2 linked regions of the Thermotoga maritima MSB8 genome follow. The protein of the gene in region 1 binds, or shares a complex with, the protein of each later gene. Links are inferred from orthologs where the notes say so. Each region holds a gene or a part of one and is shown in the gene's direction. Other genes may lie near its edges.

Region 1 (10,908 bases):
TGAGCTTTCCACCAAACAACCTCTTTTTTTTGAACTGAAGATAAAGATGCTCCTTTCTGAATGGGACAAGATAGTTGGACCTGTGATAGCGAGGCACACGAAGGTGGAAAAAGTGGAGAACGGGACAGTTTACATTGTTTGCGATGATTCGCTGTGGATGACGGAACTCACCATGCAGAAAGATCGCTTGCTCAAAATTCTGAATGAAAGATCGGGCAAAGAACTGTTCAGAGATATAAAGTTCAGGAGGGGAAAAGTAGATGGAAAAGTACTCCGCTGAAAGTATAAAGGTTTTAAAAGGACTGGAACCTGTCCGAATGCGACCCGGAATGTACATAGGATCCACGGGCAAACGTGGATTGCATCACCTCGTGTACGAAGTGGTTGACAACAGTGTTGATGAGGCACTCGCTGGATACTGCGACTGGATACGTGTGACTCTCCATGAAGATGGAAGTGTGGAAGTCGAGGACAACGGAAGGGGAATCCCCGTTGACATACATCCAGAAGAGGGAAGAAGCGCTCTGGAAGTGGTTTTCACAGTTCTTCATGCGGGCGGAAAATTCTCCAAGGATTCCTACAAGATAAGCGGTGGCCTGCACGGTGTTGGTGTATCGGTGGTGAACGCTCTTTCGGAGTGGCTGGAAGTGCGGGTACATCGTGACGGGAAGATCTACAGACAAAGATACGAAAGGGGTAAACCGGTCACACCTGTGGAAGTGATAGGAGAAACCGATAAGCACGGCACGATCGTTCGATTCAAACCCGATCCTCTCATATTTTCGGAGACAGAGTTCGATCCCGACATACTCGAACACAGATTGAGAGAGATAGCTTTCCTAGTACCAGGACTCAAAATAGAATTCGAAGACAGAATAAACGGAGAGAAGAAAACCTTCAAATTCGACGGAGGCATAGTGGAGTATGTGAAGTATTTGAACCGTGGGAAAAAAGCTCTACACGATGTGATACACATAAAGAGAACGGAAAAAGTGAAAACAAAAAATGGTGAAGACGAAGTGATAGTGGAGATCGCCTTTCAATACACTGATTCGTATTCTGAAGATATCGTGTCTTTTGCAAACACCATAAAAACTGTCGATGGTGGAACTCATGTTACAGCCTTTAAGAGCACCCTCACAAGACTCATGAACGAGTATGGGAAAAAACATAATTTTCTCAAGAAAGACGATTCCTTCCAGGGTGAGGATGTTAGAGAAGGCCTCACGGCGGTTATCAGTGTTTACGTGAAGAACCCCGAATTCGAAGGGCAAACAAAGTCAAAACTCGGCAACGAAGAAGTCAAGGAAGCGGTAACCAAGGCTATGAGAGAAGAGCTGAAAAAAATATTCGACGCGAATCCCGAGCTCGTGAAAACAATTCTTTCAAAGATCATGAGCACCAAACAGGCAAGAGAAGCGGCAAAGAGAGCTCGAGAAATGGTGAGAAGGAAAAACGTTCTTCAAAACACAACACTTCCCGGAAAACTGGCAGACTGTAGTTCCACACATAGAGAGAAAACGGAGCTTTTCATCGTGGAAGGTGACTCTGCCGGGGGATCGGCAAAACAGGCCAGAGACAGAGAATTTCAGGCTGTTCTTCCCATAAGAGGAAAGATTTTGAACGTGGAAAAATCATCTCTCGATAGATTACTGAAAAACGAGCAGATCAGTGACATAATTGTTGCAGTGGGAACGGGCATAGGAGATGATTTCGACGAAAGCAAGCTCAGATACGGTAGGATTATCATCATGACCGACGCCGATATAGACGGTGCACACATAAGAACTCTCCTTCTGACACTCTTCTATAGATACATGAGACCCCTCATCGAACAGGGCAGGGTATACATAGCACTCCCACCTCTCTACAGGATCAAAGCTGGAAGAGAAGAGTTCTACGTTTACAGTGACCAGGAGCTGGCGGAATACAAAGAGAAACTCCAGGGAAAAAGGATCGAAATTCAACGGTACAAAGGACTTGGCGAGATGAATCCTGAGCAGCTCTGGGAAACAACGATGAATCCAGAAACGAGAAAAATCATAAGGGTAACTATAGAAGATGCCGAAGAAGCGGATAGACTCTTTGAAATTCTCATGGGTAACGATCCATCCAGTAGAAGGGAGTTCATAGAAAGGCACGCTCTGAAAGTGAAAGAACTGGATATCTAGTCATGAGATCCCTGAGAGTTCTTCTCATCACAATGATTGTTCTTTACATTCTGTTCTTTGTGAATTCTTTTTTTCAAAGTCGTAGAGAACACGTGAGGGTTCCAGAAAAAGTGTATTCATATTTGATAGAAAATTTTAACATTTCTCCAAAAAGTATTATAATAGATTCGAAAAAGGCTATAGGGATAGTTTTCTATGAAGGGAATTATTATTTATGCGCTGAAGATGGGAGTTTGGTAGCTTCGTTATCGAAAAAGGACCTATTCAAATTCTACCCAGTGTTTCTGGAAGTTAATCTTGAAGGGCTTCGACTTTCAAAGAGCGACAGGGAAATTCTGGAGATGTTGATTCCGATTCTGAAAAGTTCTGTAGTGTCCGCTGTTTTTTTTGAGTCAAAAGAAGTTGTTCTGCTGAAGGGATCCAGAATCATGTTTGAAGAATGGAAAGATCTTGTCGAGAACTTTCAGGTAATAATGGAGCAATCTGAGAAAATGAAAGCGAAGGAAAGGTATTTCCTGACGGATGATGGAAGATTGATGTGGATAAGGGGTGATTGACTTGTCAAAAACTGTCTTTTATACCTCGATTGATATAGGTTCACGATATATAAAAGGACTCGTTCTCGGAAAACGTGATCAAGAATGGGAAGCACTGGCCTTTTCAAGTGTGAAATCGAGAGGATTGGATGAAGGTGAAATAAAAGACGCCATCGCTTTCAAAGAATCTGTGAACACACTGCTTAAAGAACTCGAAGAACAGCTGCAAAAGTCTCTGAGAAGTGATTTTGTCATTTCTTTCAGCAGCGTGAGTTTTGAAAGAGAAGACACCGTGATCGAAAGGGACTTCGGTGAAGAGAAACGATCTATCACCCTGGACATCTTGAGTGAGATGCAATCGGAAGCTCTTGAGAAATTGAAAGAGAACGGGAAAACTCCTCTTCACATATTTTCGAAAAGATATCTCCTGGACGACGAAAGGATCGTTTTCAATCCTCTCGATATGAAGGCTTCGAAGATAGCCATCGAGTACACATCCATTGTCGTACCTTTGAAAGTTTATGAGATGTTCTACAATTTCTTGCAGGATACCGTTAAAAGTCCGTTTCAGTTGAAGTCTTCTCTTGTTTCAACTGCCGAGGGAGTTCTCACCACGCCTGAGAAAGACCGAGGTGTGGTGGTTGTGAACCTGGGATACAATTTCACCGGGTTGATAGCGTACAAAAACGGTGTTCCCATAAAGATATCCTACGTTCCTGTGGGGATGAAGCATGTTATAAAAGATGTTTCTGCAGTTCTCGACACCTCCTTTGAAGAATCGGAAAGACTCATTATAACTCATGGAAACGCAGTTTATAACGATTTGAAAGAGGAGGAAATACAGTACAGAGGGCTCGATGGAAACACCATAAAAACGACTACTGCGAAGAAACTTTCCGTCATTATACACGCACGTCTCAGAGAGATAATGAGCAAATCCAAGAAATTCTTCAGGGAAGTTGAAGCGAAGATAGTAGAAGAAGGGGAAATAGGGATACCTGGTGGTGTGGTTCTCACCGGGGGAGGGGCCAAGATTCCAAGAATAAACGAACTGGCCACGGAGGTGTTTAAATCTCCGGTGAGAACGGGTTGTTACGCGAATTCCGACAGACCATCCATCATCAATGCGGATGAAGTTGCCAATGACCCTTCCTTCGCTGCTGCGTTTGGAAATGTTTTCGCCGTTTCGGAAAATCCTTATGAGGAAACTCCGGTGAAAAGTGAAAATCCGCTGAAGAAAATTTTCAGACTCTTCAAAGAATTGATGGAGTGAGTAGGAGGTTAAGAGTATGGGATTTGACCTTGATGTTGAGAAGAAAAAGGAAAATAGAAACATCCCTCAGGCGAACAATTTGAAGATAAAAGTCATAGGTGTAGGCGGTGCCGGAAACAATGCCATAAACAGAATGATAGAAATAGGAATACACGGTGTTGAATTTGTCGCGGTGAACACCGATCTTCAGGTACTGGAGGCTTCTAACGCTGACGTGAAGATTCAGATCGGTGAGAACATCACACGAGGCCTTGGTGCAGGGGGACGTCCCGAGATAGGAGAACAAGCTGCTCTTGAGAGCGAGGAAAAAATCAGAGAAGTGCTCCAGGATACCCACATGGTCTTCATAACTGCAGGGTTCGGAGGAGGGACGGGAACAGGTGCTTCCCCTGTCATAGCAAAGATAGCCAAAGAAATGGGAATCCTGACTGTAGCCATAGTGACGACTCCCTTCTATTTCGAAGGCCCGGAGAGACTCAAAAAAGCGATAGAGGGGCTCAAAAAACTTCGAAAACATGTGGATACCCTCATAAAGATATCCAACAACAAACTCATGGAAGAACTCCCGAGGGATGTCAAGATAAAGGATGCTTTTCTGAAGGCTGACGAGACTCTTCACCAGGGAGTGAAAGGAATTTCGGAACTGATAACGAAGAGGGGTTACATAAATCTCGACTTTGCAGACATAGAGTCGGTAATGAAGGACGCCGGTGCTGCGATCCTTGGCATAGGTGTTGGAAAGGGAGAACACAGAGCGAGAGAAGCTGCTAAGAAGGCTATGGAAAGCAAGTTGATAGAGCATCCTGTAGAAAATGCGAGTTCGATTGTGTTCAATATAACTGCTCCCAGCAATATAAGAATGGAGGAAGTGCACGAAGCAGCTATGATCATAAGGCAGAACAGCAGTGAGGACGCGGACGTCAAATTCGGTCTCATCTTCGATGATGAAGTACCCGATGACGAAATACGTGTGATCTTCATAGCTACAAGATTCCCAGATGAAGACAAGATTCTATTCCCGGAAGGTGACATACCGGCCATTTACAGATACGGTCTGGAGGGGCTTCTTTAATGCTGAGAAGATACAGAAAATTGGGTGAAATTCTTCTGGAAAAAGGATTCATAACCAGAGAAGAGTTGGATAAGGCTCTTGAAATTCAAAAAGAGGAAAGGAAACCGCTCGGAGAAGTTCTAATTGAGACAGGGTATATCACGGAGGATCAGCTGCTGGAGGCTTTGAGTGAACAATACGGAGTCCCAATCCTGAAGGAACTACCAAAAAACATACCACTCAACGTGGTGGGTTCTATTCCAAAGAACATCATCGAATCTCTGCACGTCATTCCTGTAGAAAAGAAGGAAGACGGAACTCTCGTGGTGGTGACGGATAACGGAACGAACATTCCAAGGATCAAACAGGAGATACGTTTTCTCACGGGGAAGAATCCGGAGATTTATCTGGTGACGAGCAGAGATTTTTCTGTTTTGTATCAAACGTATGTTCTTGGTGTTCCTCTCGAACTTTTCGAGGAGCCTTACGTTGCTATAGAAGAAACACCAGAACAGGTTGAGGAAGAAGAGGAAGAAGAAAGGGAAGTAGAAGAAGCTCCCATCGTCCGGCTCGTAAACAATATCGTAAACCGTGCCATAGAAATGGGAGCGAGTGATATCCATATAGAACCGATGAAAAGAACCGTGAGGGTGAGATTCAGAATAGATGGTATTTTGAGAAAAGTTCTTGAGTATCAAAAGCCACAGCACAACTCAGTTGTGGCACGAATTAAAATTATGAGTGGTCTCGATGTGTCGGAAAGAAGACTTCCACAGGACGGGAAGTTTTACACGATAAAAGGCGGGGAACAGTACGATTTTCGCGTGTCAACCATGCCTTCCACTTTCGGAGAAAAAGTCGTGATGAGAATACTGAAGGTGTCCGATGCAAACAAACGCCTCGAGGAACTTGGATACAGTGAATACAATCTGAAACGAATTCTATCACTGTTAGAAAAACCCTACGGTATCATCCTGGTCACCGGACCAACGGGAAGCGGAAAATCCACCACACTTGTCGCTATGATAAATTATTTGAAGAGTGAAAGTGTAAACATAGTAACAGCGGAAGACCCTGTGGAATACACCATCGAAGGGGTTACCCAATGTCAGGTTTTCCCAGAAATAGGTCTCACGTTTGCACGGTACTTGAGAGCTTTCCTCAGGCAGGACCCTGACATCATCATGGTGGGTGAGATCAGAGACAGAGAAACCGCACAGCTTGCGGTGGAAGCTTCCCTCACGGGACACTTAGTTCTGAGTACACTTCACACCAACACCGCTGCTGGTGCTGTTTCAAGGCTCATAGAAATGGGAATAGATCCTCACCTTCTCGGAGCCTCCCTTATCGGAATCATAGGTCAGAGGCTGGTGAGAAAGCTCTGTGATGAGTGTAAAATGCCTGGAGAGGTTCGAGATGAACAGGTAAAATCTTATTTCGAACAATTCTTTGGAAAGGTACCAGATCAGATTTACTATCCTTCAGAAGAAGGATGTCCTGCCTGCAAGGGGATGAGATACAGAGGGAGAATGGCTATAGGGGAAGTTTTGATTGTGGATGAAGAGTTGAGAGAATTGATCTCTTCCAAAGCGAGTGAAACAGAGATTGCAAAGCTCGCAGTGAAAAAAGGTATGCGCACCATGTTCCAGGATGCCCTCGAAAAGGTTCTTCTTGGGCAGACGAGTATCGAAGAGGTTTTCAGGGTGACCACACCGCTATGAAGTACTTTTCTAAAAGCCCTGAAGAATGGCAGAAGAGAGACGAAGAAAAGGAAAAAGAGTTCAGAAACAGAAAAAATAGAATTCGCCGCAGGGCGAATTTTATTCTTGTCGTGAATCTTGTAATAGTGGTTTTCCTGGTGTTTTTCACGAAAGCGTTTTTTTCCAACAAACCGGAAGGTGTGATTGGACCCTTCCAGCTGGTGATAGAAACAAAAGAGTCCTACCTTCCAAACGATCCCCTCGATGTGCGTGTAAAAGTGTTCAACAGAGAGAAGAAAAAAGAAAATCTTGTGCTGGAAGATTTCGTATTTTCCATCAAAAGGGAGAATGACACGGTGTACGAGTTTCACTTTCCACAGCGTGTGGAAAAAGAGATGGAAGCTTTCGAAAGTGTCCTGGTTTTTGATCTTTTGAGGGAGGAAGAGCTGTCAAATCTACCTGGAGGGAATTACACGATCACAGTCTCTGTCAAGTTGAACGGCCAGAGGGTGGTTATCAGTAAGGTCGTTTCGGTGATTGAAAAGTGGCAAATCGAGGTTGAAGACCTGAAAGATTTTTATTTCCCTTACGAAAACGTGCATTTCTTTGTCTATCTGGAAAACATAAGCTCAAAGAGTCGGAAAATTCGTGTGGAGTCGATCGGCCTTATTATCCTTAAAGGGAATGAGGCTGTCTTTGAAAGAGATATTCCTATAGAAAAAGACTTCGTGATAAATCCGATGATGGTCGAACAGATCCACGAAGTGAGTTTTTCCGCCCCAAAAGAATCGGGAGATTACATCATCAAATTGAAATTGAAGACAGAAAGCAGTCTGATAGAAAAATCAATTCCCCTTTTCGTCACGCGAGAGTATCAAAAAGATTTGAAGGGACTCTCCCTTGTCATCGAAGGGAAGAAGTTTGTAGCATCCGGTGAAAGATACGATTTCTCTGTGAAGCTTTTGAACGAAGAAAAGAAACGAAAGTACATAGTTTTGAAAAACATCATGATTGTTTTGACGCACAAAGAACCGGTGTTTTCGTATGCTTATTCTGAAGAGTACAGAATGACGATCGAAGGATACTCCTCAAGGGAAATTTTTAAGACGACCAGTTACGATATCATAAAGCTCGAGGATCCCGGGACTTACAAACTCATCGTTGTGATAGAAAGTGAAGAAGACAGGCTGATGAAGGAGATGGAGATAGTCGTTTCAGAGTGAGGTGGGACCATACCACACGAGAACAAACGAATAGACTGGATCATAGTTGTTCTTGTGTCCATCTTGATGTTGTTTGGACTTGCAACTTTGAGAAGCGCAACTTACGGAGAAAATGAGCAACTTTTCACGAGGCAGATTGTGTGGGATATAGCCGGTTTTTCGTTGATGTTTCTGGTTCTGTTCATCAAGGACAGAACGATAAGGAACTTTTCGATCATTCTCTACGTCTTCTCCGTTGTTTTACTGGCGGCCCTTCTTGTGAAAGGAACCCCCATCGGTGGTTCAAAGAGATGGTTCAGAGTGATGGGATTCAGTTTCCAGCCCTCAGACTTTGCAAAGCTTTCGCTCATCGTTCTGCTTCCTTATCTTCTGGAGAAAAGGTGGTTCTGGAGAAGTTTTTTTCTCACGGTTGTCCCCGCTGTTCTCATATTTCTGGAACCCGATCTTGGCACCACGCTTTCTGTGGGATTGATCTGGCTGTTTGCGGTTTTGGCCTCGAATGTGAATAAGAAGCCCCTTGTGATTCTATTGATACTTGTCCTTGTGTTTCTTCCTGTCTTCTTTTTCTTTGGGCTGAAGGATTATCAAAGAGCGAGGATACTTTCTTTTCTCAACCCGGAAGAGTACGGCGAGAGTTACTCCTACAACGTTCTGCAGTCGATTCACGCAATCGGAGCCGGTGGACTCTTTGGAGCAGGATACATGAAAGGAAAAGCGAACCTCATGGGTTACGTTCCTGTTTCATACACTGATTTCATCGTATCGGTGATCGGTGAGGAATTCGGATTCATCGGAATAGTCTTTCTGCTTTCGCTTTTCGGTCTTCTGTTCTTCGAGGTTTCCAGATGGATTCTGAACGTGAAAGACGAGTACTGGGAAATACTGATGGTTTCTGCGTGTGGACTGATATGGTTCCACGTCTTCGAAAACGTCTCGATGAACCTGGGACTCCTTCCAGTCACGGGTGTTCCTCTTCCCTTCATCAGCTACGGTGGAACCTCCACACTTGTGTTTTCCATTCTCGTCGGACTCATTCTCAAAGGGATTGCGCTGGCAAGAGTGGAAAAGAAACTTTGAGAACTCTCTTCTTTACTTGAAAGTCTTAGATTTGAGGGGGTGAAGAAAATGAAGAGATTTTTTCCCTTTCTGGGGTTGATTCTTCTGATTTTGACAGCCTGTCTACCTCCAATTGAGGAAAGGCACGAGTTCATCATCGAAGTGGTTGGGAATGCTTATCTTGACGATGTGATGGATTGGTATCAACCATCCTATGGTGATTATCTTGTTCAGGCACACCCTGTGATTGTACTCTACTATCCAGATGAAAGTTATGCTTACTATGAAAGAGCGACATTCTACGAACAATACAACGACTTCGTTGCCGCAGCCGGGGTGATCGTTGATACGGCGGATCTTAAAAATGATTTAGGCAGGATCTGGAACAGTTACTATCCAATTTACGACGTGGATGTGTGGTGGCAGGCAGATCGGGAAGAATGGCAGGCGAGAGTCAAGGGTTTGACGAGGGATGTTAATATCACGACGTTTTTTGTGGTAACCTTCAACGGACGTGATAATTACTGTGAAGTAGTAGATATAAAAGATGAAGGCGAAATATATCTTGACAACAACGGAGTTTATCACCTTGGTCCTTTAAGCGGTGTTGATGGTTTTGCCGCTTTCGTTCAGGAAAATCCTAGCAGATTAACCTTAGAGTCGAACACAAAAATCCTCGGTGCGGAAGTCAGATGGATAAAATAACGAGGAGGTGTGATTCATGAGGAGATATGTGTTTCTTCTTCTGATTCTTGTCTCGATGGTGGCTTTCTCTTTCGAAGCAAAGAGCATCATCATAGTACCCGAGAAACCTTACTTCACGGTGGATGTGTGGCTCAACAAACCGGAAGGATCCGTCTATGAAGTGGGAGAGAGGATAGAGATCTTCGTCAAATCTTCCAGAGACGCGTACATACTCATCTACGACATCAACGCACAGGGTAAGGTAACTCTCATTTTCCCGAACAAATACGAAAGCGACAATTTTGTCAGGGCAAATGAGATAAAAAAGATTCCTTCAAAATCCACCTATTCCCTCAGAGTTTCACCGCCGTATGGAAAAGAGTACATTCAGGTGATTGCAAGCACCAGACCGATACCGATTTTCAACCAGCTGAAAGAACTCGGGACAACTCGAGCCTTTCCGACGCTATCCGACAACGTCGAAGAATACGTTCAAAAGAAATTGAAACCCTATCTCACGGGAGAATGGGTCTCCGATCTCACTTATTTTTATGTGGGAAGAGCCCCAGCGTTTGGAACGCTGATCGTTGACTCGACACCTCCAGGAATGACCGTCTATATTGATGGTTCTTACAAAGGGAAGACACCGGTCACGGTATCGGTCGACGAAGGTACACACTACGTGACGGTGTATTTTGAAAACTACACGTTCTACAAGGAAGTCTATGTGGGAAGAAACCAGACGGTGAAGGTGATAGCCACTTTGCCTCTCGCTCAGCTCTCTCTCAGTTCAAGTCCGAGCGGTGCGAGTGTCTATCTGAACGGTGTCTATCAGGGAAAGACTCCTCTGACGCTGAACCTCTCTCCTGGAAATTACACTGTCACGTTCAGAAAAGAAGGGTACCGCGAGGAGACCCGAAACATAACACTCAGCGCGGGAGAAACCAGATCCGTGTACGTCACGCTAAAACCAGCACAGTCTTCTTTGAAACTGAGAACAGATCCTTCTGGTGTCGACGTCTATATCGATGGAAGATACGTGGGAACGACCGACCAGAACGGTTTGAATCTCATCCTTGATCCTGGGATGTACGAGGTAAAACTGGAAAAAGAAGGATACGAAACAGATCGCTTCACGGTGAATCTCGCACCGGGAGAAGAAAAGGAGATTTTCAGAAGACTGGAAAAAAGAGTAGTCTTCTCAGAGGTTAGAA
Region 2 (10,922 bases), 240 kb from region 1 along the record:
TCTCGGAAACACGTTGCTCGTTGCTTCTATCAGGCCCGTCTTCCCGCCTTTGAACTTCACGATGGCGAAACCTTCGTCTTCCGCCTCTATGTACGGGTGATTCGTGTTCGCTATGTGCCCGTAGATCTCCTCTATCTCTCCTCCGAGGAACCACTGAAGAAGATCTATGGCGTGCGTGGACTGGTTCATCAGGACCCCGCCGTCCATCTCCCAGGTACCTCTCCAGCTCGCCTGTTTGTAGTAATCCTCGTTTCTGTTCCACCTCACGGCGACAGACGCGTAGAAGATCTTTCCAAACGCCCCCGAATCGAGTTTTTTCCTCACTTCCTGAACGGGTGGATTGAATCTGTTCTGGAAGAAAACACCGAGTTTTAGATTCTTTTGTTTCGAGAGTTCTACCATCTCGTTCATGTGCTTTGTCGAGAGGGCCATGGGTTTTTCCACGAGGACGTGTTTTCCAGCTTCGAGCGCTTCCATGGTGATCTGGTAGTGTTTTCCGCTCTCGGTGGCTATGGAGATCACGTCTACGTCTTCTCTTTTGAGGAGCTCTCTGTAGTTCGTCATTGTCTCGGGTCTTCTCAAGCCCGACTTTTCGAAATGTTCGGCGGCGCGGTTCGCCCTTTCTTCCACGAGATCACACACCGCCACCGTTTCGAACAGGTCCTGCGTTTCAATCAGCGCTGGGACGTGTTTCTTCTGTCCGATCCTTCCGCATCCCACGAGTGCTATCCTCAGTTTCATAATGAACCTCCCTTTCGAAGATCAAAAGACCAATCACCACAAGCACAACTCCTCCCACAAGAAGAGCGGAGGGAAGTTTCAGTTTCAGCAGGTGTTCCGCCACGGCCGTTACAACTGGTATGTAGTATATCATGTTCGTTGTCGTTCTGCTTCCCAGTCTCTCTATTGCTTTGTTCCAGAGAAAGTAGGCAAGACCCGAGCAGACGAGTCCCAGATAAAGAAGAGAAATCACAACGATTGAGTTCATCTCTCTTATCTGCTGGAACTTTCCGGCTGAGAAAGGAAGGAAGAACACGACGCCCCAGAACATGATCCCCGCGTTTTCTCTGAAGGAGAGACTCCCGAGACTTTCTATGTGGTGAGTGTAAAAGACCCACGACAGAGCCGCGCCGAAGGCGAGAAGGTCTCCGAGGGGATTCAGTTTCAGAACGAACCTGCCGTTCAAAACGACGAGGGCCACCCCGAGAAAGGACAGGATCACACCCAGGTACATCTTCGAAGTGGTTTTCTTTTTCTGAACGAGATGCGAGAAAAGGAGAAAGAATACAGGAGCTGAAGACACTATGATTGCTGCGTTGGTGGGCTCTGTGAACATGAGGGCGGAATTCTCAAACGCAAAATAGCTGAACACTCCCCAGAAACCAGCCATCACGATATTTTTATTGAAAAGCTTTGGTCTTCCACCGGATATGAGGAAAAGAAAAAAGAAAGCGAAGATGAACCTCAGAAAACCTGCAAAGAACGGATCCAGAACCTGAACTACCACTTTGGTGGCAAGAAAAGAGATCCCCCAGAACACCACAACGAGCCACGCGAAGAACCTTTCCAAAATCATCTCTCCCTTCTCAGCACCTCACCGATCTTGGGAACGAAGTCCTTCTTTCTGGACATAACCCCCTTCAACAGAAAAAGACCGTCCTTCTTTTCCGCGTTGAAGGCTTTTTCCACTAACTTTTGATCTCCATCCATCATCAGAAGACTCGCTTCTTCCACAGGATTCGTGAAGAGCACAAAGAAATGTTTGACACCGAATTCTCCCTTGAGGGTCTTCAGTGTGTTCATGAAACGTTCCTTTTCTTTCAAAAGTGTTGAAAAGTCCGACGTCATTATCTGAGAAACGGCGAAGGATTCTTCTCCCATCTCGTAGACTTTCACGTCGCGCTTCAGCAGTTCAGCGGGATCGACGTCTTCCGGTATCTTCATCCCTTCCTTCAGCAGTTTCTTCGCGAATTTTTCCAGATCGAGTTTGGCAACATCAGCCAGGAAATTCGCCATCTTCCTGTCTTTCTCTGTCGTCGTGGAGAGTTTGAAGAAGAGTGTATCGGAAACGATACCCGAGAGCAGAATTCCGGCTATCTCCCTTTCCATCTTCACACCGTTTTTCAAGAAGAACTCTGCCACTATTGTTGAGGTGCTTCCGACGGGTTCGTTGTAGAAGAAAACGGGATTCAGAGTGCTCAGTCCACCGAGCCTGTGATGGTCTATGATCTCGAGGATTTCCGCTTTCTCGACTCCTTCCGGTGCCTGGGTGATCTCGTTGTGATCCACAAGGATCACCTTTTTCCTCACATCTTTGAGCAGGTCCGTCCTAGTTATAACACCACAAAGCCGCCCTTTCTCGTCTTCTACGAACGCTGCTCTTATCTTCGAGGTGAAGACGATCTCTTTTACTTCCTCGAGTGTGTCCTTCTTCGTCACCGTGGGGAATTTCTTGCTCATCACGAGGGTCACGGGGAGTGAAAGGTTTATGAGCTTTGCGGCGCTGAACGCGTCGAACTTCACTCTCAAAACGGCGGCGTTCTTTTCTTTTGCTATTTCAAGCACTCTGTTTGATACTGGGGCGTTGTTCACGACTATCATGAGTTTTGCTCCTTTTTCCAGAAGAGCGATCTGGGCCGGTTCGTTGTCTCCCACGATCACCACGTCACCTATCTCTATCTTTCCCAGGAGCACATGAAGGGCATCCACCGCTATGTGAACCTTTCCGGATACGGTTTTTTCTTTCATGTAGTCACAGACAACCTCTGCTTTCAGTATCCTGACTAGCTGATCGAACGGAACCGGGTGTATAACCAATGGTTCTATCTTCAATCTCCTCACGTAGACTCGAGCAATGTTGCTTTCAGTGACCACTCCTATCATTTTCTCCTTTGAAACCACCGGAACGTTTTTTATTCCTCTGCTTTCCATGAGCATGGCCACATCGTAGGCGGATGTGTCCGGAGTGACGAAAATGGGATTTTTCAGCTCGAGATCTTCAACGGTGGGTTCGAGCGTTTCAATGTGGAGGGGTGGATTCATTCCGAAATATTTGAGCACGAAGAGGGATTCGTTTGTGAGATCGCCGCTTCGAGCTGGAATGAATGTTTTTCCCTTTTCCACATTGTTTTTGAAGTGCGCGTACCCTATCGCAGAGCAAACGCTGTCGGTGTCCGGATTCTTGTGGCCTATCACGTACACTCTTTCCAATGCTTTCACCTCCGCTACTAAAAAAATTCTATCAGATGATATAATCCTTATCGAGAACGTGACCATGGGAGGAGGAATACGGTGTTGAGAAAAGACATAGGAATAGATCTCGGTACGGCAAACACCCTCGTCTTTCTCAGAGGGAAAGGCATCGTGGTGAATGAACCATCGGTGATAGCGATAGATTCGACCACAGGTGAGATACTGAAGGTCGGTCTCGAAGCGAAAAACATGATAGGAAAAACTCCCGCCACGATCAAGGCCATAAGGCCCATGAGGGATGGCGTTATAGCGGACTACACCGTGGCCCTTGTGATGCTCAGGTATTTCATAAACAAAGCCAAGGGCGGAATGAATCTGTTCAAACCTCGTGTGGTTATAGGAGTTCCCATAGGAATAACGGATGTGGAAAGGAGAGCCATTCTCGATGCTGGGCTCGAGGCGGGTGCCAGTAAGGTCTTTCTCATAGAAGAGCCCATGGCGGCTGCTATAGGCTCAAATCTCAACGTCGAAGAGCCCTCCGGGAACATGGTGGTGGACATCGGTGGAGGAACGACGGAGGTCGCCGTCATCTCCCTTGGAAGCATTGTCACGTGGGAGTCGATACGTATCGCTGGAGACGAGATGGATGAAGCCATAGTTCAGTACGTGAGGGAGACCTACCGGGTGGCGATCGGTGAGAGAACGGCCGAACGGGTGAAGATAGAGATAGGGAACGTCTTCCCATCCAAAGAAAACGATGAGCTCGAAACGACGGTTTCCGGGATAGACCTTTCCACTGGACTGCCCAGAAAACTCACTCTGAAAGGAGGAGAGGTGAGGGAAGCCCTCAGGAGTGTGGTGGTAGCCATAGTGGAGAGCGTGAGAACCACTCTGGAAAAAACGCCTCCCGAGCTCGTTTCCGACATCATAGAACGCGGAATTTTCCTCACCGGCGGCGGGTCTCTTCTAAGAGGGCTCGACACTCTGCTTCAGAAAGAAACGGGGATCAGTGTCATCAGGTCCGAAGAGCCGCTCACCGCTGTGGCTAAAGGAGCGGGAATGGTTCTGGACAAGGTGAACATTCTGAAGAAGCTTCAGGGTGCCGGGTGATGAAAAGACTGATCCTTTTTCTTCTCTTCCTCACCGTTTTCTTTCTGAACGAGACTTTCAACGTGTCTGAAAAATTACAGCCCCTTTTTTACAGAATAACTTTCCCCTTCCTGAAGCTGAGAGCCAACGGTTCAGGAAGTGATTTTGAGGTTTCAAAACAGGATCTATCCAGGTGATGTTTATCTGGGAACCAAGAGCGTGGGAAACCTTTTCTTTGTGACCGGGAAGGGAGAAGGTTTTTTCTACATTCTGGGAGAAGCGGAAGAAGGTGCCATCGTTCTCGATCCGCTGGAGAAGAGGTTCCTTGGGATAGTTGTGGAAAAAGGTCCTATTTCAAAGGTTATGAGAGTGTTTTCTGAGGATTTCGTGGAAAAGGTGAGGGTGGAAAACGATCGCGAGTCCGTTGTGGGAGTCGTCAAAGGGGAACGTGTTCCCAGACTCTCTGTTATAGAAGACATAGACGTGACGGGCTGGAAGGTGTACTTCGAAAGCGAAAAATGGAACGTGGCCTTCAAAGAGTACCTGTTCATAGGAACCGTGGCGGGACGTGATGAGGAGTACTTTCTGCTGAACGTGACACGGGACGTTCCGGACAGGGTGATCGTCATCGGGGTGGTAGAATGATCTATGTTCTTGCCTTTCTCAGCATCTTCTGGGACTACGTCTTCCAAGACGTTTTGAGTTTCTTTCCCGCCTTTCTGGGCCTTGCCTTCTGCAGGAGAACCATTCCTCTTTTGTTTATTGTGATTTTGATCAGACTCTTCGCAATTCCAGGATACTGGTATATTTTCGTTTTGATCGTATTTTTGATCCTTGACGCCTTGAGGGAGCATTTCTCTTCAGTGTTGCTCCCCGCTGTTGTCCTTGTGGCTGTCGGCTGTCTTGTCGGTGAAATTCGGATGCTGACGGTTTTGCTTTCCGCCGCCACTGGCATCGTGTTCATTCTGGGAGGATCGAAGCGGTGAAGAACAGGTTGATTCTGATCCTGATGGCCCTATCGTTTGTCTTGATCATCATGAAAGCTTTCCAGGTGCAGATCCTCGAACACGAGAAACACAAAAAGTACATAGACCTTCTTCAAACAAGGCTCGTGAAAATACCCGCTCCACGGGGAAAGATCATCTCAAGTGATGGAAAAGTGCTCGCAAAAGATGAAGTGGTGTACGTCCTCGATCCGTGGCTGAACAGCATAGATGAGCTGAAAAAAACAGGCCTCTTCACTCCCGAGGAGATTCTTTCACTTGTCAAAGGTGAATCCATAGTCATCGACAAAGCGAGAGCGGATGTGATTTCGAAGGCTGGAATGCGGGTCGTCATGGATTACAGGAGAAAGTACGAGCCGCTTGCACCGCATGTGGTTGGTTACGTGAACGCAGACAGGGCGGGAGTGTACGGTGTGGAGAGTGTGTACGACGAATTCCTGACGGGAACGGACGGTGTGAAGATGGTCTTTGTGGAACCATCCGGTGCGATATCTTCTGAAGTTCTTCGAAGCCCCCCGAAACCCGGCGAAGATGTAACACTCACAATCGATACCAGGATACAGAAAGTTGCCGAGGAATCTCTCGAAAAAATCGGGAATCCGGGCTCTGTGATCCTCTCCGATGTCAGAACAGGTGAAATTCTTGCCCTCGCATCGTTCCCAGAATATAACCCCCAGGACTTTTACGAAGGCTTCACTAAAAGAGAGTGGGAAAGGTTTGCTAGAAATTCACCTTCTCCTTTGATCAACAGAGCGATATCGTCCGCGTACAGCCCAGGGTCTTCCATAAAGATACTCTGGGCCGTAGCCGCTTTGCTGAACGGTGTCGATCCGGAAGAGAAGATCAACTGCCGTGGAGTGTTCGAATACAGAAACAGCAGAGGTGAAGTGGTGGCGAGGTACAGGGACTGGAAAGAAGAGGGTCACGGCTTCACCGATCTCAGAAAGGCGATCAGGGTTTCCTGCAACGTCTACTTCTATCAGCTTGGGCTGAAGCTCGGTGTGGACAAAATGGTGGAGGTTGCGAAGAAGCTGAGCATCTTCGAAAAGACAGGAATAGACCTTCCAGGTGAAAAGAGCGGTACACTTCCATCACCCGAGTGGAAAATGTCCAAAATAGGAGAACCCTGGTATCCCGGTGACACCATCCTGATGTCCATCGGACAAGGGTACCTTACAGCGACTCCCATAGAGCTTCTGAAACTCGTTTCACTTGTGGCAAACGAAGGAATCTTCTACAGACCACACGTGGTGAAAAGAATCGGCTCGAAAGCGGTGAAACCGGAGATCGAAACGCAAGTTCAGATCGATGAGAAGATATGGAACTTTATCAAGGATGCCATGGTCGATGTGACGTCCTTCAAAGGGAACGAGAAGGAAGACCCCGGAACGGCGTACCACGTGTTCGGAGACTTTCCGTACAGAGTGGCCGGGAAAACAGGCACCGCCGAGGCCGGAAGCGGTGCTCCTCACTCGTGGTTCGTGGGTTTTGCTCCTGCGGAAAATCCAGAAGTTGCGATCGTGGTGATGGTGGAACACGGAGGATACGGTTCCGGTGCAGCATCCCAGATAGCAAGAAGGGTTCTGGAAGAATACTTCAAACTGAAAGAAAGTGCTCAAGAAACTCCCGTGTCCTCTCGTTCTCGGGATTAGAGAAGATCTTTTCGGGAGGTCCCATCTCAACGATTCTTCCCTCGTCCATGAAAACCACCCTGTCGGAGACGTCACGGGCGAACCTCATCTCGTGCGTCACGATCAGCATGGTCATACCGGATTGAGCCAGATCTTTTATGACGTCGAGCACCTCTTTCACGAGCTCTGGATCGAGAGCGGAAGTGGGTTCGTCAAAGAGCATGAGTTCCGGGTCCATCATGAGGGCCCTCGCTATGGCCACCCTCTGCTGCTGTCCACCGGAGAGGTTTCCGGGCTTTTCGTTTATCTTTTCGATGAGTCCAACCCTTTCCAGGAGCTTTTTCGCTTTTTCTACAGCTTCGTCTTTTTGCATGTTCTTCACTTTCATCGGAGCGAGTGTGAGGTTGTTCAAAACAGAAAGGTGCGGAAACAGGTTGAACTGCTGAAAGACCATACCTATGGAACTTCTTATCCTGTTTATGTTTCTGTGGGTGATGAGCTCACCTTTGAAGTAGATCTTCCCCCGCTGATACTCCTCGAGCAGATTTATACAGCGAAGAAGGGTGCTCTTTCCGCTTCCGCTTGGACCGATGATGGAGATCACTTCACCCTTTTTCACCTCGAGATCTATTCCCCTTAACACGTAGAGTTTTCCGAAGTACTTGTGAAGATCTTCGATTTTCAAAACGGTCATACTTTCAACCTGCCTTCCACGAACTTCACCAGCCTGGAAACGGAGAAGGTGATGGCGAAGTAGATCAGCGCCACACCACCGTATATGGGAAAGCTCATGAATGTTCTGCTCACGATGTACTGGGCGCTTCTCATGAGTTCGACGGTTCCTATCACCATGGCAAGGGAACTGTCCTTTGCGAGGGCAATGAATTCGTTTCCAAGAGCCGGAAGTATGTGCCTGAAGGCCTGGGGAAGAATCACGTAGATCATCGCCTGTGCGTGTGACATGCCGAGAGATCTCGCCGCCTCGTACTGTCCCTTTGGGACGGATTGTATCCCCGCCCTCACGATCTCGGCGACGTACGCACCGCTGTTTATTCCGAGAGCAATAACGGCGGCTGTGAACCTGTCGAATTCGAGCCCCAGTTCGGGAAGTCCAAAGTACACGAGAAACAGCTGGACCATCAGGGGTGTTCCCCTGAGAAACTCCACGTAGACAGAAGACGGGTACCTTATGATCCGGTACTTCGAGAGCCTTCCCATGCCGACGAAGATCCCTATGGCGAGCCCTATGAGAACGGCCAGAGAAGTAAGCTGAAGGGTGCGCAGGGCACCCTTCAGAAGGAGCGGTAGATTATCCACAATTACGCTCAACCATTCCGGCATCTTTCATTCCTCCATCACTCTGAGAACCATTTTTCTATAAGCACGTCGTACGGACTCTTTTTGAGCTCTCTCAAAACGCTGTTGATGAATTCCAGAAGATCCGTGTCCTCTTTCCTCACGGCGATGCCGTACTGCTCGCTGGAGAGCACCCCACTCGAGATAACAAGATCCGGATTCTTCGCCACGAAAGCCCTTGCCGTGGCGGAGTCCAGAACCACCGCGTCCGCTCGGCCTCTCTTCAGCTCGAGGAACGCGTCCGTGAATTTATCGAACCTGACGACCTTGATACCATCGTACTTTGAAACCTCTATGTCTCCGGTGGTACCGATCTGAACGGCCACGGTTTTCCCTACGAGGTCTTCGTAGGTCTTCGGTCGGAAGTCACTGTCTTTCCTCACCACGATGACCTGTCCCGCGTCGAAGTACGGATCGGAGAAGGCCACGACCTTCTTTCTCTCCTCTGTGATCGTCATACCGGAGATGATCACGTCGATCTTCTTTGTGAGCAGGCTCGGAATGAGTCCGTCGAAGGTCATATCGACGATCTTCAGTTCGACGCCGAGTCTTCTCGCGATTTCCTTTGCGAGATCGACATCGAAACCCACGATGTTGCCGTTCTCATCAACGAACTCGAACGGAGGAAAATCCGCAGAGAGTCCGACGAGCAGGTACCCTCTGCTTTTGATCTCGTCGATGGCTCCAGAAAAGATCACGATCGAAACCAGAAGAATCGAAACCGCAAGTAGTTTTTTCATATTATCACCTCCGATTTATTATAACACAATGCTGCATATCAATGCTTTATGAAGAGCAACCACAAAGCGAAGGCGAGAGCGAGAATCCACGTGAACCAGTGTACTTCTTTCGATTTCCCGGAGAAGAGCTTCACCAATGCATAGGAGATGATGCCGAGCGCTATTCCGTTGGCTATAGAGTATGTGAGCGGCATAGTTATGACGGTAATGAACGCGGGGAGCGCTTCTGTGATGTCATCCCATTTCACTCTTCCAAGGTTTCCGATCATGAGCGCCCCAACGAAGATCAGAGCGGGAGCGGTCGCGTATCCAGGAACCGTCTGGGCGAGAGGGGCGAAGAAGAGCATGGCGAGCATACATAGGGCAACGACGAGAGCCGTGAGACCAGTTCTTCCTCCTTCAGCGATACCCGCACCGCTCTCGATGTACGTGGTCACTGTCGAAGTTCCAAAGAGTGCACCTACAGAAGTTCCTATCGCGTCCGCGAGGAATGCCCTGTTCGCCCTCGGAAGCTCTCCGTTCTTCATGAAACCAGCGCTCTGAGCGAGTCCTGTGATGGTACCGAGTGTGTCGAAGAAGTCAACGAAGAAGAAGGTGAGAACAACGATCCAGAAGTCGAGGCTCAAAAATCCAGAAAAGTCGAGCTTCATGAACGTCGGAGATATATCTGGAACGGGACCGACGATTCCCTGGTACTTCGTGACTCCTATGCCGGGGATGGCACCCACAAGCGTGGCCACGAGAATCCCTATCATCACCGCTCCCGGGATCTTCCTGTGGTAAAGCGCCACGATCACCAGGAGCCCTACGACCGTCACGAGCACACCGGGATTCGTGAGATCGCCGAGAGTAACGGAAGTGGCAGGATTGGATACAACGATTCCCGCGCTTCTCAACCCTATGAACGCGATGAAGAAACCGATACCCGCGGAGATGGCCACTTTTATGGACTCGGGTATGATCCCGGCGACGAACTTTCTGAACCCAACGAGTGTCAAGCCTATGAAGATCAGACCTTCAACGAACACGGCAGCGAGGGCCACTCTCCAGTCTATCCCCATGCCGAGACACACGGTGTAGGTGAAGTACGCGTTCAGTCCCATACCGGGTGCGAGCGCGAAAGGATAGTTCGCGAAGAAGGCCATGACGAGAGTGGCTGTGGCGGATCCCAGTATCGTTGCGACCATGAAGGCTCCGAAGAACTGCTGGTACAGGGGGCTGCTCGCGTCTACACCAACCGCCTGAACGAGGATGGAAGGATTCACAAAAACGATGTAGGCCATGGTGAGGAAAGTAGCGATACCCGCGAAGATCTCTGTTTTCACGTTCGTCCCGTTCTCTTTGAGACGGAACACACAGCTCACCTCCGATATAAAAAATTTAAGGGGATCTCTGGATCCCGTACTTTGTTTTGATTTTCTCATGTTTTCTTTAAAGGAGTTTTAAACAAAAGAAAAGCGGGAGGAACAGCCTCCCGCTCACTCGCCGTATTCTTCCTTGAGATACTCCCTTATCTTCTGATCCGCCGTCTTTATCGCAGTTTCCATGTCCACCTTTCCGTTGATGAAATCGGAGAACATGTTTCCAACCACCGTTCTGATCTCGTACCATACACCGATCTGTGGATCGAACACGGCGTTGTCTATCTGCTTCAATGGTATTTCGAGCAGAGGATCGGACTTCGCCGCTTCCTTCCAGATCGACGTTTCGAGGGCGCTTCTTCTCACGGGAATGTAACCCGTGTTGATCGCCCAGTAAGCGGTGACTTCTGGTGATATGAGGTACTTCATGAACTCCCAGGCTGCTTTCTTTTCCTCTTCGCTTGCCGTGTTGAACATGATTATATCCGTTCCGGCAAATGGAACTTTGTTCGTCACCCAGGTGGGAACTGGAGCCCAGCTCCAGGTGAA

Evidence for each region.
Region 2: the proteins of TM_RS04295 (region 1) and TM_RS03045 are in contact, whole or in part, in a crystal structure (PDB 6PL5), measured with the Thermus thermophilus proteins. The link is inferred for Thermotoga maritima MSB8 from one-to-one orthologs. Residues at the interface, in WP_223903423.1 of Thermus thermophilus: Phe161, Val165, Phe168, Val169, Leu172, Pro198, Tyr199, Glu202, Tyr211, Arg212, Asp213, Gln220, Val221, Gln223, Ser224, Ile226, Ala227, Ile228, Gly229, Ser230, Gly266, Phe267, Val270, Leu274, Tyr277, Gly278, Leu281, Phe285, Leu289, Arg297; in WP_223903432.1 of Thermus thermophilus: Arg4, Ile5, His6, Leu8, Ala9, Phe12, Ala15, Leu16, Leu19, Gly20, Arg22, Ala23, Trp24, Leu26, Gln27, Val28, Tyr31, Tyr34, Leu36, Leu43, Thr45, Asp47, Lys156, Gln157, Gly158, Ser160, Val184, Leu201, Glu202.

What each region holds. Positions count from the first base shown.
Region 1 is NC_000853.1:857,400-868,307, forward strand. Bases 7,028-10,013 are described here. They hold TM_RS04295 (FtsW/RodA/SpoVE family cell cycle protein), read left to right. Parts: upstream 7,028-7,996; coding sequence 7,997-9,031; downstream 9,032-10,013. Other genes in these bases: TM_RS04290 (COG1361 S-layer family protein), read left to right, coding at 7,028-7,954; TM_RS04300 (hypothetical protein), read left to right, coding at 9,080-9,715; TM_RS04305 (PEGA domain-containing protein), read left to right, coding at 9,732-10,013. Outside these bases: TM_RS04260 (DUF721 domain-containing protein), read left to right, coding at 1-280; gyrB (DNA topoisomerase (ATP-hydrolyzing) subunit B), read left to right, coding at 261-2,171; TM_RS09800 (DUF4894 domain-containing protein), read left to right, coding at 2,204-2,728; TM_RS04275 (cell division protein FtsA), read left to right, coding at 2,730-3,980; cell division protein FtsZ, read left to right, coding at 3,997-5,052; TM_RS04285 (GspE/PulE family protein), read left to right, coding at 5,052-6,752; more of TM_RS04290, read left to right, coding at 6,749-7,027; more of TM_RS04305, read left to right, coding at 10,014-10,908. UniProt on the Escherichia coli protein: Peptidoglycan polymerase that is essential for cell wall elongation. Also required for the maintenance of the rod cell shape. Functions probably in conjunction with the penicillin-binding protein 2 (mrdA).
Region 2 is NC_000853.1:618,810-629,731, forward strand. What follows is about bases 4,601-7,600. They hold TM_RS03045 (penicillin-binding transpeptidase domain-containing protein), read left to right. Parts: upstream 4,601-5,263; coding sequence 5,264-6,937; downstream 6,938-7,600. Other genes in these bases: TM_RS03035 (hypothetical protein), read left to right, coding at 4,601-4,926; TM_RS03040 (hypothetical protein), read left to right, coding at 4,923-5,267; TM_RS03050 (amino acid ABC transporter ATP-binding protein), read right to left, coding at 6,882-7,600. Also shown: TM_RS03015 (Gfo/Idh/MocA family protein), read right to left, coding at 1-741; TM_RS03020 (DMT family transporter), read right to left, coding at 671-1,576; TM_RS03025 (putative manganese-dependent inorganic diphosphatase), read right to left, coding at 1,573-3,210; TM_RS03030 (rod shape-determining protein), read left to right, coding at 3,292-4,302; TM_RS09605 (hypothetical protein), read left to right, coding at 4,302-4,478; more of TM_RS03035, read left to right, coding at 4,447-4,600; more of TM_RS03050, read right to left, coding at 7,601-7,610; TM_RS03055 (amino acid ABC transporter permease), read right to left, coding at 7,607-8,257; TM_RS03060 (basic amino acid ABC transporter substrate-binding protein), read right to left, coding at 8,272-9,012; TM_RS03065 (NCS2 family permease), read right to left, coding at 9,051-10,367; TM_RS03070 (ABC transporter substrate-binding protein), read right to left, coding at 10,491-10,922. UniProt on the Escherichia coli protein: Catalyzes cross-linking of the peptidoglycan cell wall. Responsible for the determination of the rod shape of the cell. Is probably required for lateral peptidoglycan synthesis and maintenance of the correct diameter during lateral and centripetal growth.